Regions from separate parts of the Streptomyces sp. NPDC048171 genome, predicted to be linked through region 1. Evidence: riboswitches for the same ligand, from Rfam matches in the RefSeq annotation. Region 1 holds a riboswitch; each other region holds the start of a gene.

Region 1 (4,687 bases):
CGAGGGCCATACGGGCAGGTTAGCCAGGGGGCGGCGGCCACCCAACCGGATGCGGGATATTTGTCCGCATTGTCTATTTGTTGTCCACCCCTTGGACACATGCCCCCGGCATCCGCCTACGGCTGCCGCAGCCGCTTCGCGAACTCGGCCGCGGCCGCACCCGGATCCTCGGCGGCGGTGATCGCGCGGACGACGACGACCCGCCGGGCGCCCGCCTCCAGGACCTCGTCGAGGTTGCCGAGGTCGATACCGCCGATGGCGAACCAGGGGCGGTCGGTGCCCAGCGACGCGGTGTGGCGGACCAGGTCGAGGCCGGGGGCATGACGGCCGGGCTTGGTGGGGGTGGGCCAGCACGGGCCGGTGCAGAAGTAGTCCACGCCGTCCTGGACGGCCGCCGCGGAGGCCTCGGACTCGGCGTGCGTGGAGCGCCCGACGAGGACGTCGTCGCCGAGGATCGCGCGGGCGGCGGGCACCGGGAGGTCGCCCTGGCCGAGGTGCAGCACGTCGGCGCGGGCGGCGTGGGCGACGTCCGCGCGGTCGTTGACCGCGAGGAGCTTGCCGTGCCGGGCGCAGGCGTCGGCCAGGACCGCCAGGTGCTCCAGCTCCTCGGCGGCCTCCATGCCCTTGTCGCGCAGCTGCACGATGTCGACGCCGCCGGCCAGTACGGCGTCCAGGAACTCGGGCAGGTCGCCCTGGCTGCGGCGGGCGTCCGTGCACAGGTAGAGCCGGGCGTCGGCGAGGCGGGCGCGGGCGGTGGTCGGAGCGGTGTCGGGCATGCGGGTGTCCCCCCAAGTCGGTGGATGGCGTGGGCGGCGCGGGCCGCACGGCCGTGCGGCGTACGGGCCGCGGACCGTGACGGCCGCGGCCCGTACGCCGGGCGGTGGGTCGGGTCAGACGGCGAGCGCCTGGGCGCGGCGCTTCACCTCCGTGCCGCGATTCTCACTCAGCGCCTGCGCCGGGGTGCCCGGCAGGGTCGGGTCGGGGGTGAAGAGCCACTCCAGCATCTCCTCCGGCGTGAAGCCGTCGTCCCGCAGCAGCGTCAGGGTCCCGACCAGGCCCTTGACGACCTTGTCCTCGTCGATGAAGGCCGCCGGAATGTGCAGCGCGCGGTTCTCACCCCGGCGTACGGCGATGAGCTGGCCTTCCTTGATCAGCTGGCGTACGCGGGTCACCTCGACACCGAGCATTTCGGCGATGTCGGGAACGGTGAGCCAGGCAGGCACGAGAGCATCGGTCTTTGCGTCAATCTCGGTCACGTCTCCAGCCTGCCATCTGGCACTGACAGGAGGAAGCCGGACCCGTCCGGACCGGTGCTACGCCGTCGCCCCCTTGAGCGGCCTCGCCGGGTCGGCCAGCAGCACCGGGTCCATCGCGGCGCCCGCCTGGATCAGCCGCTTCCCCTGCGCCAGGTCGCGGGGGCGGCCCACCGCGAGCAGGGCCACCAGCCGGTTCTCGCGCAGCCAGCACACCGTCCAGGCCGGGCCCGTGCGGTCCCCGCGCCACAGGACCGTGTCGGCCGCCGTGTGGTGACCGGCGTACTGGACGAAGCGGCCGAACTGCTCGGACCAGAAGTACGGCACCGGGTCGTACGCCGCCGGGGTCTCGTCGGCAGGGGCGCCGACGATGTCGGCGGCGACGGTGCGCGGGCCCTGAAGGGCGTTGTCCCAGTGGTGCACCAGCAGCCGCTCACCGTAGCGAGCGGAGGGGAAGGAGGCGCAGTCGCCGACCGCGTGCACGTCCGGCGCCGAGGTGCGCAGGAGGTCGTCGGCCAGGACCTCGCCGTGACCGCCGAGGGCGATCCCGGAGCCGGCGAGCCAAGCGGTGGAGGGGCGGGCGCCGATGCCGACGACGATCGCGTCGGCGGGCAGCCGGGTGCCGTCGTCGAGCAGGACCCGGAGGGGCTCGCCCGGGCCGCCGGGCTCGACGCGCTCCACGCGCGCGTGCGTGCGCAATGCGGCGCCCGCTTCGGCGTACCAGGCGGTCATCGGCGCGGCCACCTCGGCGGGCAGTGCGTCGGCGAGCGGCCGGTCGGCGGCCTCCACCACGGTCACCGCGCAGCCGGCCTCACGCGCGGCGGTGGCGAACTCGGCGCCGATCCAGCCGGCACCGACGACGACGATGTCGTGGCGGCGGGCGAGCACGGGGCGCAGCCGTTCGGCGTCGTCCAGGGTGCGCAGCAGGTGCACACCCGGCACGCCTTCGGTGCCGGGGAGCCGGGCCGGTTCGGCGCCGGTCGCGAGGACGAGGGCGTCGTACGGCACGGGGCCCTCGGAGGTGTCGAGGAGGTGCTCGCCGGGGCGGACGCCCAGGGCCTCGCAGCCGAGGCGCAGGGTGATGCCGAGCGCCTCGAAGTCGACGTCGAAGGCGGAGCCCTCGGCCGTGCCCAGCAGGACGGCCTTGGACAGCGGAGGCCGGTCGTAGGGCTGGTGGGGCTCCGCGCCGATCAGTGTCAGGGGGCCGGTGAAGCCCTGTTCCCGCAGGGCGACGGCAGTCTGCACGCCCGCCATGCCGGCACCCACCACGACCACGCGGCGCGCGTCGTCCGCCGCCGGTTCCGGTCCCCGCTCCCGCGTCTGCTCGCTCACCTGATCACCTTAGCCACCTGACAATTTGTCAGTCAGCGGTCGTGCACCGTGACCTGCTCCACAACGCTCGTGCCGCGGCCGGGGCGCGACTCCCACTGCCAGCTCTCCTCCAGGCGCACCCGGCCGTCCGGCAGCTCCAGCACGGTCGACACGCAGTGTCCCGACGCCGTGCTGCCGTCGGTCCTGAGCTGCACGTACCGGAAGTCGAGCCGGTCCCCCGCGCGGGTACCCACCAGGTGGCCGCGGACGACGTCGCCGCCCGCGTAGTCGGCCCAGATCGCGCCGTCCCGCTCGTGGTACGTGAACCGGGTGCGGGTGCCCACCTGGCCGGGCGCCTGGTCGGCGACGGGGGCGAGGACGAGACCGTCGAGTGAACGGGGCACGGGCGGAGGCTCCCTTACGAGTGCGAGGCGGTGCGGGCTAGGCTGGCCAACGTAAAGCACTCGCGGGAGCCCGGACGCACCGGGCTGAGAGGGAGGCTGGCGGCCTCCGACCGTACGAACCTGATCCGGGTCATGCCGGCGAAGGGAGGGGCTGGACGCCCATGCCGTCCTCATCACACGGCTCGTCGCACACCGTGCCGTCACCCACCGTGTCCCGTACGCCCGACGTCCTCGTGGTGGGCGGTGGCGTCATCGGTCTGGTCACCGCCTGGCGGGCCGCCCGGCGCGGGCTCGTCACGGCCGTCGTCGACCCCGAGCCCGGCGGCGGGGCGGCGCAGGTGGCGGCCGGGATGCTGGCCGCCGTCACGGAGCTGCACCACGGCGAGCAGACGCTGCTCTCGCTCAACCTCGCCTCGGCCCGCCGCTACCCGGAGTTCGCGGCCGAGCTGACCGACGCCACCGGCCATGACCTGGGTTATCGCCGCTGCGGCACCCTGGCCGTCGCGCTGGACGCCGACGACCGCGCCCACCTGCGCGAACTGCACGCCCTCCAGCAGCGCTCCGGCCTGGAGTCCGAGTGGCTCTCGGGACGTGAGTGCCGGCGCCTCGAGCCGATGCTCGCGCCGGGCGTGCGCGGGGGCCTGCGGGTGGACGGCGACCACCAGATCGACCCCCGGCGCCTCAGCCACGCGCTCGTGACCGCCTGTGAACGGGCGGGCGTGGTCTTCCACCGGGTGTGGGCCGACCGGCTCACCGTCGGGCCGGGCGAACGGGCCACCGGGGTCGTCACCGCCGACGGAACCTCGCTGGAGGCCGGTCAGGTGGTGCTGGCCGGGGGCAGCCTGAGCAGGCGCCTCGCGGGCGTGCCGGACGCCGTGCTGCCGCCGGTGCGGCCGGTGAAGGGGCAGGTGCTGCGGCTGACCATGCCGCGGACGCACGGGCCGCTGCTGAACCGCACGGTGCGCGCCGTGGTGCGCGGCAACCACGTCTACCTGGTGCCCCGGGAGAGCGGCGAGCTCGTCGTGGGAGCCACCAGCGAGGAGCTGGGCTGGGACACCACGGTGACCGCGGGCGGCGTGTACGAGCTGCTGCGCGACGCCCACGAGCTGGTCCCCGGCATCACCGAGCTGCCGCTGACGGAGACCCGCGCGGGCCTGCGACCCACCTCCCCCGACAACGCCCCGCTGCTCGGGCCGACCGGCCTCGACGGGCTGCTGCTGGCCACCGGGCACCACCGCAACGGCGTCCTGCTCACCCCCGTCACCGGCGACGCGATGGCGCACGCCCTGACCACCGGGGAGCTGCCGGACGAGGCCCGCCCCTTCACACCCCGGCGCTTCGACGCCGCCCCCGCACTCTCGGAGCAGTCCGCATGAACATCTCCGTCAACGGCGAGCCGCGCGAGGTGGCTCCGGGTACGGCCCTGGACGCCCTGGTGGGCACGCTCACCACCGCGCCGTCCGGAGTGGCCGCCGCCCTGAACGAAACCGTGGTCCCGCGCGCGCGGTGGTCCGCCACCGCCCTGGCCGACGGCGACCGCGTCGAGGTCCTCACCGCTGTGCAAGGAGGCTGAACCATGGCCGACGATCCCTTTGTCCTCGACGGCACGTCGTACGCGTCCCGTCTGATCATGGGTACCGGCGGGGCGCCCAGCCTTGACGTGCTGGAGCGCGCGCTGGTGGCCTCCGGGACGGAGCTGACCACGGTCGCGATGCGGCG
Region 2 (4,687 bases), on a different contig from region 1:
CCCTGCCCCTTCACCAGGCCGACCGGCTGCTGTCGGCCGCCGAGCGGCTGCAGGACGAAGTGGGTCGGCTCCTGGGGTCACTCGCGATCTCTATCAGTATCTGAAAACTCACTCCTTGTGATCTGGTGTGTACGTTGAGCAAGATGCCATCAGTGTTAGAGGTTTGATTCCCGGACAGTCGACGGCGAATGACGGGTGTGCGATGGGCGAGTCCGTACAGGCAGAGGTCATGATGAGCTTTCTCGTGTCCGAGGAGCTCTCGTTCCGCATCCCGGTGGAGCTGCGCTACGCGACCTGTGATCCCTATGCCGTGCGGTTGACCTTCCACCTTCCCGGGGACGCCCCGGTGACCTGGGCCTTCGGCCGGGAGCTACTGGTCGACGGTGTGGGCCGGCCGTGCGGTGACGGGGACGTGCGCATCGCACCGGTCGAGCCGGAGCCGCTGGCCGAGGTGCTGATCCGCCTCCAGGTCGGCGCCGACCAGGCACTGTTCCGTTCCTCGGCGGCGCCCCTGGTGGCGTTCCTCGACCGCACCGACAAGCTGGTGCCCCTGGGTCAGGAGGGCGCGCTCGCGGACTTCGACACCCACCTCGACGAGGCGCTGGACCGCATCCTGGCGGAGGAGCAGAGCGCGGGCTGAACCGTTACGGCAGGCGCGGAGCGGGCGTAATGCTTCGCCCTCGGGCGCGTCAGCGCTTGCGGCGACGGCCGCGTCCGCCGCGTACGGGGGCCGTGTCCCCGCCCGGCGTCGCCCCGGCGGACCGCTCGGCCGTCCGGTCGGCCGAGACGACAAGCGCGGCGAGGGCCGTGGTGACCGGCACGGACGCCACCAGGCCGATCGAGCCGACCAACGTGCGCACGATCTCCTCGGCGACCAACTCACTGTTGGCGACCGTCCCCACCCCGCTCTGCGCGATCGAGAACAGCAGGAGCAGGGGCAGCGCGGCGCCCGCGTAGGCGAGCACGAGCGTGTTGACGACCGAGGCGATGTGGTCGCGGCCGATGCGGATGCCCGCGCGGTACAGCCCGCGCCAGCCCATCGTCGGGTTGGCCTCGTGCAGTTCCCAGACCGCTGACGTCTGGGTGACCGTCACGTCGTCGAGGACACCGAGCGAACCGATGATGACGCCGGCGAGCAGCAGACCGCTCATGTCGATCGACGGATACAGGCCGTGGATGAGGCCGGTGTTGTCGTCCGTGTTCCCGGTCAGCGCCGCCCAGCCGATGAACAGCGACCCGAGAACGCCGATCAGCAACAGGGAGATCAGCGTGCCGAGCACCGCCACGGACGTGCGTGCGGAGAGGCCATGACACAGATACAGCGCGATCAGCATGATGGCGCTGGACCCGATCACCGCGACGAGCAGCGGGTTCGAACCCTGGAGGATCGCGGGGAGGATGAAGAAGTTCAGCAGCAGGAAACTGATGGCCAGGGAGATCAGCGCCATCAGGCCCCGCAGCCTTCCGACGACCACCACGGCCAGCGCGAAGATGCCGGCGAGCAGGGTGAGGGGGAGCCGGCGGTTGATGTCGGTCACCGAGTACTGCAGGTCCCGCGGTGCGGAGGGCTCGTAGGCGACCACGACCTCCTGGCCCTCGTGCAACTGCCGCGACTGGTCCGGCTGCACGACCTCCTCGAACGTGCGGCCCTTGTCCTTGCCGCTGTCCACGCGGATCGTCGCCCGCTTGCACTCGCCGTTCGCCTGCTGCAACGCGGAGGAGCCCTCGGCGGTGGAGGTGTCGCCGGTGGGGGTGGAGCCCGAGGCGTTGACGGACTGGCAGCTCAGTTCCACCACCTTGGTCACGGTGGCCTGCTGCGTCTGGCGGTCGAAGCCGACGCCGGTGCGCTCGTGCGCCGGCGCGCCGCCCGGCCACAGGACGGCGAGCCCGACCAGGACTGCCGCGGCGAACGGGATCAGGATCGCGGCGATGACCTTCCGCAGATGCCGGGAGACGGGTGCCGCGGGACCATGACTGTGAGAGTGCCCGTGGCCTCCTCCCTCCCCGTGCCCGTGACCCCCGCCCGCTCCGTGCCCGTGGCCCCCGCCCGCTCCGTGCCCGTGGCCGCCGCCACCGGGACCGCGTCCGTGGTCGGCGGCTCCACGGTCGACGCCCTCATCGGCGTGCGGTCCGCGGCGGGGATCGTGCGGCGGAAAGGGGGGATGCTGCGGTGTGGTCACCGACCGATCATCGCAAGAACAAGGGGGGCCCTCTGTTCACCGCGCCCGAATGGGCGTTAGCGTGGAGCCACCTTTGTACACGCGGGAGCTCGGAGCACCGGGCTGAGAGGGCGCTGACCTCCGTCCCAGCGATGTTTCACGGGAAACATCACCGAAGTCGAGTGATGTATCCCACGAAGCATCGGCGGACGGAATCCGCTGCGTCGACCGCCGAACCTGTTACCGGGTAATGCCGGCGTAGGGAGTAGGTCTCATGACCATCAAGGACGCACGCACGCCTGCCTCCACGCAGAACTCCTCCCAGGAGGAGACCGCGGAGGCCGGGAAGTCCATCGGCTGGCACAAGGCGTACGTCGAGGGCTCGCGCCCCGATCTGCGGGTGCCGGTCCGTCAGGTGCACCTCACCAACGGACAGTCGGTCACGCTGTACGACACCTCCGGCCCGTACACCGATCCGCTCGTCGACACCGACGTCCGCAGGGGACTGGCGCCGCTTCGGGAGAACTGGATCATCGCCCGCGGTGACACCGAGGAGTACGCGGGCCGTCCCGTCCGTCCCGAGGACGACGGCATCAAGCACACCTCGCCGCGCGGCGGGCTGCGCAACCTCGACGCCGTCTTCCCCGGAAGGCCGCGCCAGCCCCGCCGGGGCCGGGGCGGCACCGCGGTGACACAGCTCGCGTATGCCCGCCGGGGCGAGATCACGCCCGAGATGGAGTACGTGGCCGTCCGGGAGAACGTCGCGCCGGAGGTCGTCCGCGAGGAGATCGCGGCAGGCCGTGCCGTACTGCCGGCCAACGTCAACCACCCCGAGATCGAGCCGATGATCATCGGTAAGCGGTTCCTGGTGAAGGTCAACGCCAACATCGGCAACTCGGCGGTGACATCCTCCATCGAGGAGGAGGTCGACAAGATGACCTGGGCGACCCGGTGGGGCGCCGACACGGTCATGGACCTCTCCACCGGCCGCAACATCCACACCACCCGCGAGTGGGTTCTGCGCAACTCCCCCGTCCCCATCGGGACCGTGCCGCTCTACCAAGCCCTGGAGAAGGTCGACGGCCGGGCCGAGGAGCTGACCTGGGAGGTCTACAAGGACACCGTGATCGAACAGGCCGAGCAGGGCGTGGACTACATGACGGTCCACGCGGGCGTTCGCCTGGCGTACGTGCCGCTGACCGCCAACCGCAAGACCGGCATCGTCTCGCGCGGCGGCTCGATCATGGCGGCGTGGTGCCTGGCGCACCACCGGGAGTCGTTCCTGTACGAGAACTTCGAGGAACTCTGCGAGATCCTCGCCGCGTACGACGTCACGTACTCCCTCGGCGACGGACTGCGGCCGGGCTCCATCGCGGACGCCAACGACGAGGCGCAGTTCGCCGAGTTGCGCACCCTCGGGGAACTCAACCGGACCGCCAAGCGTTTGAACGTTCAGACCATGATCGAGGGCCCGGGACACGTCCCGATGCACAAGATCAAGGACAACATCGACCTTCAGCAGGAGATCTGCGATGAAGCTCCGTTCTATACGCTCGGCCCGCTGACCACGGACGTCGCGCCGGCGTACGACCACATCACCTCCGGCATCGGTGCCGCGATGATCGCCTGGTGGGGCACGGCAATGCTCTGCTACGTCACGCCCAAGGAGCACCTGGGCCTGCCCAACCGTGACGACGTCAAGACCGGCGTCATCACCTACAAGATCGCCGCCCATGCCGCCGACCTCGCCAAGGGTCACCCAGGTGCGCAGGAGTGGGACGACGCGCTGTCCGACGCGCGTTTCGAGTTCCGGTGGGAGGACCAGTTCAACCTGGCCCTCGACCCGGACACGGCACGGGAGTTCCACGACGAGACCCTGCCGGCCGAGCCCGCCAAGACGGCCCACTTCTGCTCGATGTGCGGGCCGAAGTTCTGCTCCATGAAGATCTCGCACGACATCCGACGCGAGCACGGAGGGAGCCAGGCCGAGATCGAGGAGGGCATGGTCCAGAAGTCGAAGGAGTTCGCGGCCGCCGGCAATCGCGTGTATCTGCCGATCGCGGACTGACGTCCCCGCATGCCGCTCCGTGCCGCGTAGTGCGGTGGGGAGGGGGCAGACCGTGGGTCCGTCCTCTCCCCGCCGAGGGGTCCGTCTCGGCAGACTGGGGGCATGACAGCCACCTCCCTGAGCAAGGGCGCCAACCTCGCCGTCGACTCCCCCGCGGTGCGGATCGAACTCGCCTGGGCCGCAGGGCCCGGGGTTCCCGAGATCGACGCCTCCGCGCTGCTGCTCACCTCGGCCGGACGGGTGCGGGACGACGGTGACTTCGTCTTCTACAACCAGCCCCGGCACGCGTCCGGCGCGGTGGGGCACCTGGGCAAGCGGGGCGGATCCGGCGCGCCCGCGGGTGTCACCACCGACTCGGTCGAGGTGGACCTGGTCTCGGTGGAGCCGGCCGTCGAACGCATCGTGCTGTGCGCCTCGGCGGACGGCGGGACGTTCGGCCGGGTACCGGGGCTGTCGATGC
Region 3 (4,687 bases), on a different contig from region 1:
TGGGTCTAGGGAAAAAGGATCAACTGAATCTCGTCCAGATGTCATCAGTGGCATGATCATGAATGAAGTCTCGTACCATTGATACCTACCCTCTTCCTTGGCGTCGCAATACCATAGGGAGTGGCTGCGTCCTTCATACCCCGTCTGCGGGGATCTGAGTGAAATGCTCACTGAGGTGTGCGAGATCACATCAAATGCGGGCGGCTCCCAATCCCTCCAGGGGGCTGCAGATGTTTGCTGGTTTGCGCGCAAGATTAGAGTGGCAGCCCCAATTGTTGCGGCCCATCCAATGGGTCCCATTTCAACAAACTTGGCAATCGGAGCGGCCTCGGAGATGGCAGTTCGCAACTGACCTGCAATGCCGGCAAGGTCGCGGGTTGAGGCCTTGTAGAGCTCGGTGCGACGCTCTGCTTCTGTGCGGGCTGCGGACTCCGTGCGTGCAGCCTCTCCCTGCCGCTGCACTTCAACATGCGCCGCTTTTTGCAGTGCGGCAAGGCCGCCAGCCGGTCGGGCCTTCTCCAGCTGCGTCAAGCGACTCAGTACCGACGCTGCGCTGGGGCGGGCGCCCGGCGCCTTGTGTAGGCACTGATCAATAAGCGTTGCGATGCCTGGGCGTACTCCTGTCATAGGGGGCGGAGCAGCATGAAGATGCTGTTCGCGGAGCTTGTACATGTCGGGTCCCACAAAGGGCAAGTCTCCGGTGAGCAATTCGTACGCGATCACGCCGAGTGAATAGATATCAGTGGCGCTTTCTGCGCGCTCCTCTCGCCACCTTTCCGGGGCTGCGTACAGGGGTGAAAGTGCGAATTTATGAGTGTCCGGGGCGGTCGTAGCCTCGGCGTAGCGAGAGATACCAAAGTCAGCCAAACACCATTTACCGTCGAAGAATAGGATGTTTTCTGGCTTGATATCTCTGTGTACGACCTTGCCTGCGAGATCGGTGAGGCTTTCGGCGATGTCTTTGAGGATTGCGATGGTTTCGGACTCAGTAAGAGGCCCAGCCATCGATTCACGGTATTGGCGGAGTGACTTATCGGCTTTGGGCATCACCAGTACCCAACTGTCCGCTGTCTCCCCGCCATCAATTACAGGGACAACATTTCGAACATCTGCGAGCTGAACGAAAAGAAGTTCTCGTGCGGCTCCGGGGCTTTTAGGAATCAGTTTGGCAACCGCCAGCTGTGTGCCATTCTTGACGTCGTACACTTTACCGAAGCCGCCGCCGCCAATCAGCGTGCCAACTTTCCAGGTTGCACCATTAAGCTTGAGGTCCATCTGCTGCCTGCCCCTGATTCGTCTGAGCGTTCCTCAGTCACATAGCTAGCACAGCAATGGTCGGAGTGGAGCGGGATTTCGAAAATTGTGTGGCGTCGGTGTATGTCTCGACGGAACCATTACGTGTCGTGTGCACCTCCCGAGGTCACGCCCTGGGCCGTCCCTGGGCCGTCCGAGGCCGACCAACGCTGACAGTCGGCACCCACGGGTGACCACCCCCACCGCGCACTGGCCTGGGCCCCCGGAGTCGATCTGCGACACTGGTACAGCCATGCCTAAGCCCGGAGAACTCACATTCGTCGCCCCCCGCGGAGCCAAGAAGCCGCCGCGGCACCTTGCCGATCTCACGCCCGCCGAGCGTAAAGAGGCCGTCGTCGCTGCCGGCGAGAAGGCCTTTCGTGCGAAGCAGCTCTCGCAGCACTACTTCGCGCGGTACGCGCACGACCCCGAGCAGTGGACCGACATCCCCGCCGGTTCGCGGGAAGGGCTCCGGGAGGCGCTGCTGCCCGAGCTGATGACGGTCGTCCGGCATCTGTCGACCGACCAGGGCACCACCCGCAAGACGCTCTGGAGGCTGTTCGACGGGACGCTCGTCGAGTCGGTGCTCATGCGGTACCCGGACCGGGTGACCATGTGCATCAGCTCCCAGGCCGGCTGCGGCATGAACTGCCCGTTCTGCGCCACGGGGCAGGCCGGCCTGGACCGGAACCTGTCGACGGCCGAGATCGTCCACCAGATCGTGGACGGGATGCGGGCGCTCAGGGACGGCGAGGTCCCCGGAGGTCCGGCCCGGCTCAGCAACATCGTGTTCATGGGCATGGGCGAGCCCCTGGCCAACTACAACCGGGTCGTCGGCTCCATCCGCCGGCTCACCGACCCGGAGCCGGACGGGCTGGGGCTCTCCCAGCGCGGCATCACCGTCTCCACGGTCGGTCTCGTCCCGGCGATCAACCGCTTCACCGGCGAGGGCTTCAAGTGCCGCCTCGCCATCTCGCTGCACGCCCCCGACGACGAGCTGCGCGACACCCTCGTCCCCGTCAACACGCGCTGGAAGGTGCGTGAGGTGCTGGACGCCGGGTTCGAGTACGCCGCGAAGTCGGGGCGCCGGCTGTCCATCGAGTACGCGCTGATCCGGGACATCAACGACCAGGCGTGGCGGGGCGACCGCCTCGGGCGGCTGCTCAAGGGCCGGCCGGTGCACGTCAACCTCATCCCGCTCAACCCCACGCCCGGCTCGAAGTGGACCGCGTCGCGGCCCGAGGACGAGAAGGCGTTCGTGGAGGCGATCGCGGCGCACGGTGTGCCGGTGACGATCCGGGACACCCGTGGCCAGGAGATCGACGGGGCGTGTGGTCAGCTCGCCGCGAGCGAGCGGTAACCTGACCGGCGTCAGTACATCGCCACAGTAACCACATCTTCATATTCCGACAGGGGAGCGCCACAGCGCTGAGAGTGCGGCACCGGCCGCAGACCCTCCGAACCTGGCCCAGGTCATTCTGGGTAGGGAGATCGGTCACCACTCGAGCTGTTGCGCCCTGCCCGGGACCCTCGCCAGGGGTCGCGGGCGGGGCCGCGTCTTCTCCTGGTCACCCAGGAGGAATCAGTGAGCATCACCAAGAAGGTCACCGTCCTGGCCGTCGGTCTCGGCATGGCCGGCGGCCTGGCCGCCTGCGGGTCGTCGTCCGACGAAGGGCAGGGATCCGGCGACTCCAAGACCGTGACCCTGGTCAGCCATGACTCGTGGGCCGCTTCGAAGGAGGTCATCGCCGCCTTCGAGAAGAGCTCCGGCTACAAGGTCAAGGTCCTGGAGGACGGCGACGCCGGGCAGGCCGTCAACAAGGCCATCCTCACCAAGGACAACCCGCAGGGCGACGTCTTCTTCGGCGTCGACAACACCCTGCTCTCCCGCGCCCTCGACAACGGGCTGTTCCAGCCGTACGAGGCGAAGGGCTCCGACCTGGTCCAGCCCGCGTACCGGGCCGACCAGGACGAGCACCGGGTCACGCCCGTCGACACCGGTGACGTCTGCGTCAACTACGACAAGGCGTACTTCAGCAAGCACGAGCTGACCCCGCCGGACTCCTTCGACGACCTGGTCAAGCCGGAGTACAAAGACCTGCTCGTCACCGAGAACGCGGGCAGTTCCTCGCCCGGCCTGGGCTTCCTGCTCGGCACCGCCGCCAAGTACGGGGACGGGGGCTGGGAGGGCTACTGGAAGAAGCTGAAGGCGAACGGCGTCAAGGTCGTCGACAGCTGGGAGCAGGCCTACAACGAGGAGTTCTCCGGCTCGGCCGGGGGCAAGCAGGCCAAGGGCGACCGTCCGCTCGTCGTCTCCTACGCCTCCTCGCCGCCCGCCGAGGTGATCTACGCCGACCCGCAGCCGTCCACCGCGCCCACGGGCGTCGCCGACGGCACCTGCTTCCGCCAGGTCGAGTACGCCGGCCTGCTGAGCAACGCCAGGAACCCCGAGGGCGGCAAGGCACTCCTCGACTTCCTCATCGGCAAGCAGTTCCAGGACGACATGCCGCTGAACATGTTCGTGTACCCGGTGCGGGAGGGCGCGCAAATCCCCGAGGCGTTCGTGAAGTACGGGCCGCAGGCCAAGGACCCGCAGACCATGGAACCGGCGAAGATCGCCGACAATCGCGACCAGTGGGTCAAGTCGTGGACCTCGCTCGTACTGAAGTAGGCAAGGGAGCCCCCAGGGCTCGGAACCCGCGCGGGAGCGCGGCGCGGCTCGCCCTGATGGTCGTGCCCGTCGCGTTCTTCGCGGTGTTCTTCGCCTACCCCGTCGCCGCGATCGTCGCGCGCGGCCTGGAGGTCGACGGTGCCTGGCAGTTCGGCCGGATCGGCGACGTGCTCGCCCAGTCCGACGTGCGGCACGTGCTGTGGTTCACCACCTGGCAGGCGCTGGCCTCCACCGCGCTCACCCTGCTGATCGCACTGCCCGGCGCCTACGTCTTCGCCCGCTTCGACTTCCCCGGCAAGCAGTTGCTGCGGGCGGTGGTGACCGTGCCGTTCGTCCTGCCGACGGTCGTCGTGGGGACGGCGTTCCTGGCCCTGGTGGGGCGCGGCGGGCTGCTCGACGAGCTGTGGGGCGTACGGCTGGACACCACCGTGTGGGCCATCCTGCTCGCGCACGTCTTCTTCAACTACGCCGTCGTCGTGCGCACCGTGGGCGGCCTGTGGGCCCAGCTCGACCCGCGGCAGGAGGAGGCCGCGCGGATGCTCGGCGCCTCCCGCCCGAGGGCCTGGCGGCAGGTCACGCTGCCCGCGCTCGCTCCCGCGGTGGCGGCCGCCGCGCTGATGGTGTTCCTGTTCACCTTCACCTCCTTCGGCGTCGTGCAGATCCTGGGCGGACCCGCCTTCTCCACCCTGGAGGTGGAGATCTACCGGCAGACGTCCCAGGTCT

What was found. Region 1 has a riboswitch for thiamine pyrophosphate ahead of thiO (glycine oxidase ThiO). Riboswitches for the same ligand answer to the same signal wherever they lie in the genome.
Region 2: linked by a shared signal. The riboswitch ahead of thiC (phosphomethylpyrimidine synthase ThiC) and the one ahead of thiO (glycine oxidase ThiO) in region 1 are both predicted to bind thiamine pyrophosphate.
Region 3: linked by a shared signal. The riboswitch ahead of ACGF3J_RS34965 (thiamine ABC transporter substrate-binding protein) and the one ahead of thiO (glycine oxidase ThiO) in region 1 are both predicted to bind thiamine pyrophosphate.

What each region holds. Positions count from the first base shown of each region.
Region 1 covers NZ_JBIDAU010000010.1:50,649-55,335, reverse strand. Annotated here, with positions in the region: gene metF (methylenetetrahydrofolate reductase [NAD(P)H]) at 1-10, opposite strand, end outside; gene thiE (thiamine phosphate synthase) at 117-776, opposite strand; gene ACGF3J_RS27310 (Rv2175c family DNA-binding protein) at 891-1,256, opposite strand; gene ACGF3J_RS27305 (FAD-dependent oxidoreductase) at 1,314-2,585, opposite strand; gene ACGF3J_RS27300 (hypothetical protein) at 2,618-2,968, opposite strand; TPP riboswitch at 3,021-3,132, shown strand; gene thiO (glycine oxidase ThiO) at 3,130-4,344, shown strand; gene thiS (sulfur carrier protein ThiS) at 4,341-4,541, shown strand; gene ACGF3J_RS27285 (thiazole synthase) at 4,545-4,687, shown strand, end outside.
Region 2 covers NZ_JBIDAU010000005.1:134,957-139,643, reverse strand. Annotated here, with positions in the region: gene ACGF3J_RS15210 (IclR family transcriptional regulator C-terminal domain-containing protein) at 1-104, shown strand, start outside; gene ACGF3J_RS15205 (SsgA family sporulation/cell division regulator) at 203-640, shown strand; gene ACGF3J_RS15200 (YibE/F family protein) at 690-2,180, opposite strand; TPP riboswitch at 2,252-2,441, shown strand; gene thiC (phosphomethylpyrimidine synthase ThiC) at 2,434-4,227, shown strand; gene ACGF3J_RS15190 (VWA domain-containing protein) at 4,330-4,687, shown strand, end outside.
Region 3 covers NZ_JBIDAU010000016.1:46,296-50,982, forward strand. Annotated here, with positions in the region: gene ACGF3J_RS34955 (serine/threonine-protein kinase) at 1-1,275, opposite strand, end outside; gene rlmN (23S rRNA (adenine(2503)-C(2))-methyltransferase RlmN) at 1,547-2,653, shown strand; TPP riboswitch at 2,695-2,800, shown strand; gene ACGF3J_RS34965 (thiamine ABC transporter substrate-binding protein) at 2,879-3,964, shown strand; gene ACGF3J_RS34970 (iron ABC transporter permease) at 3,940-4,687, shown strand, end outside.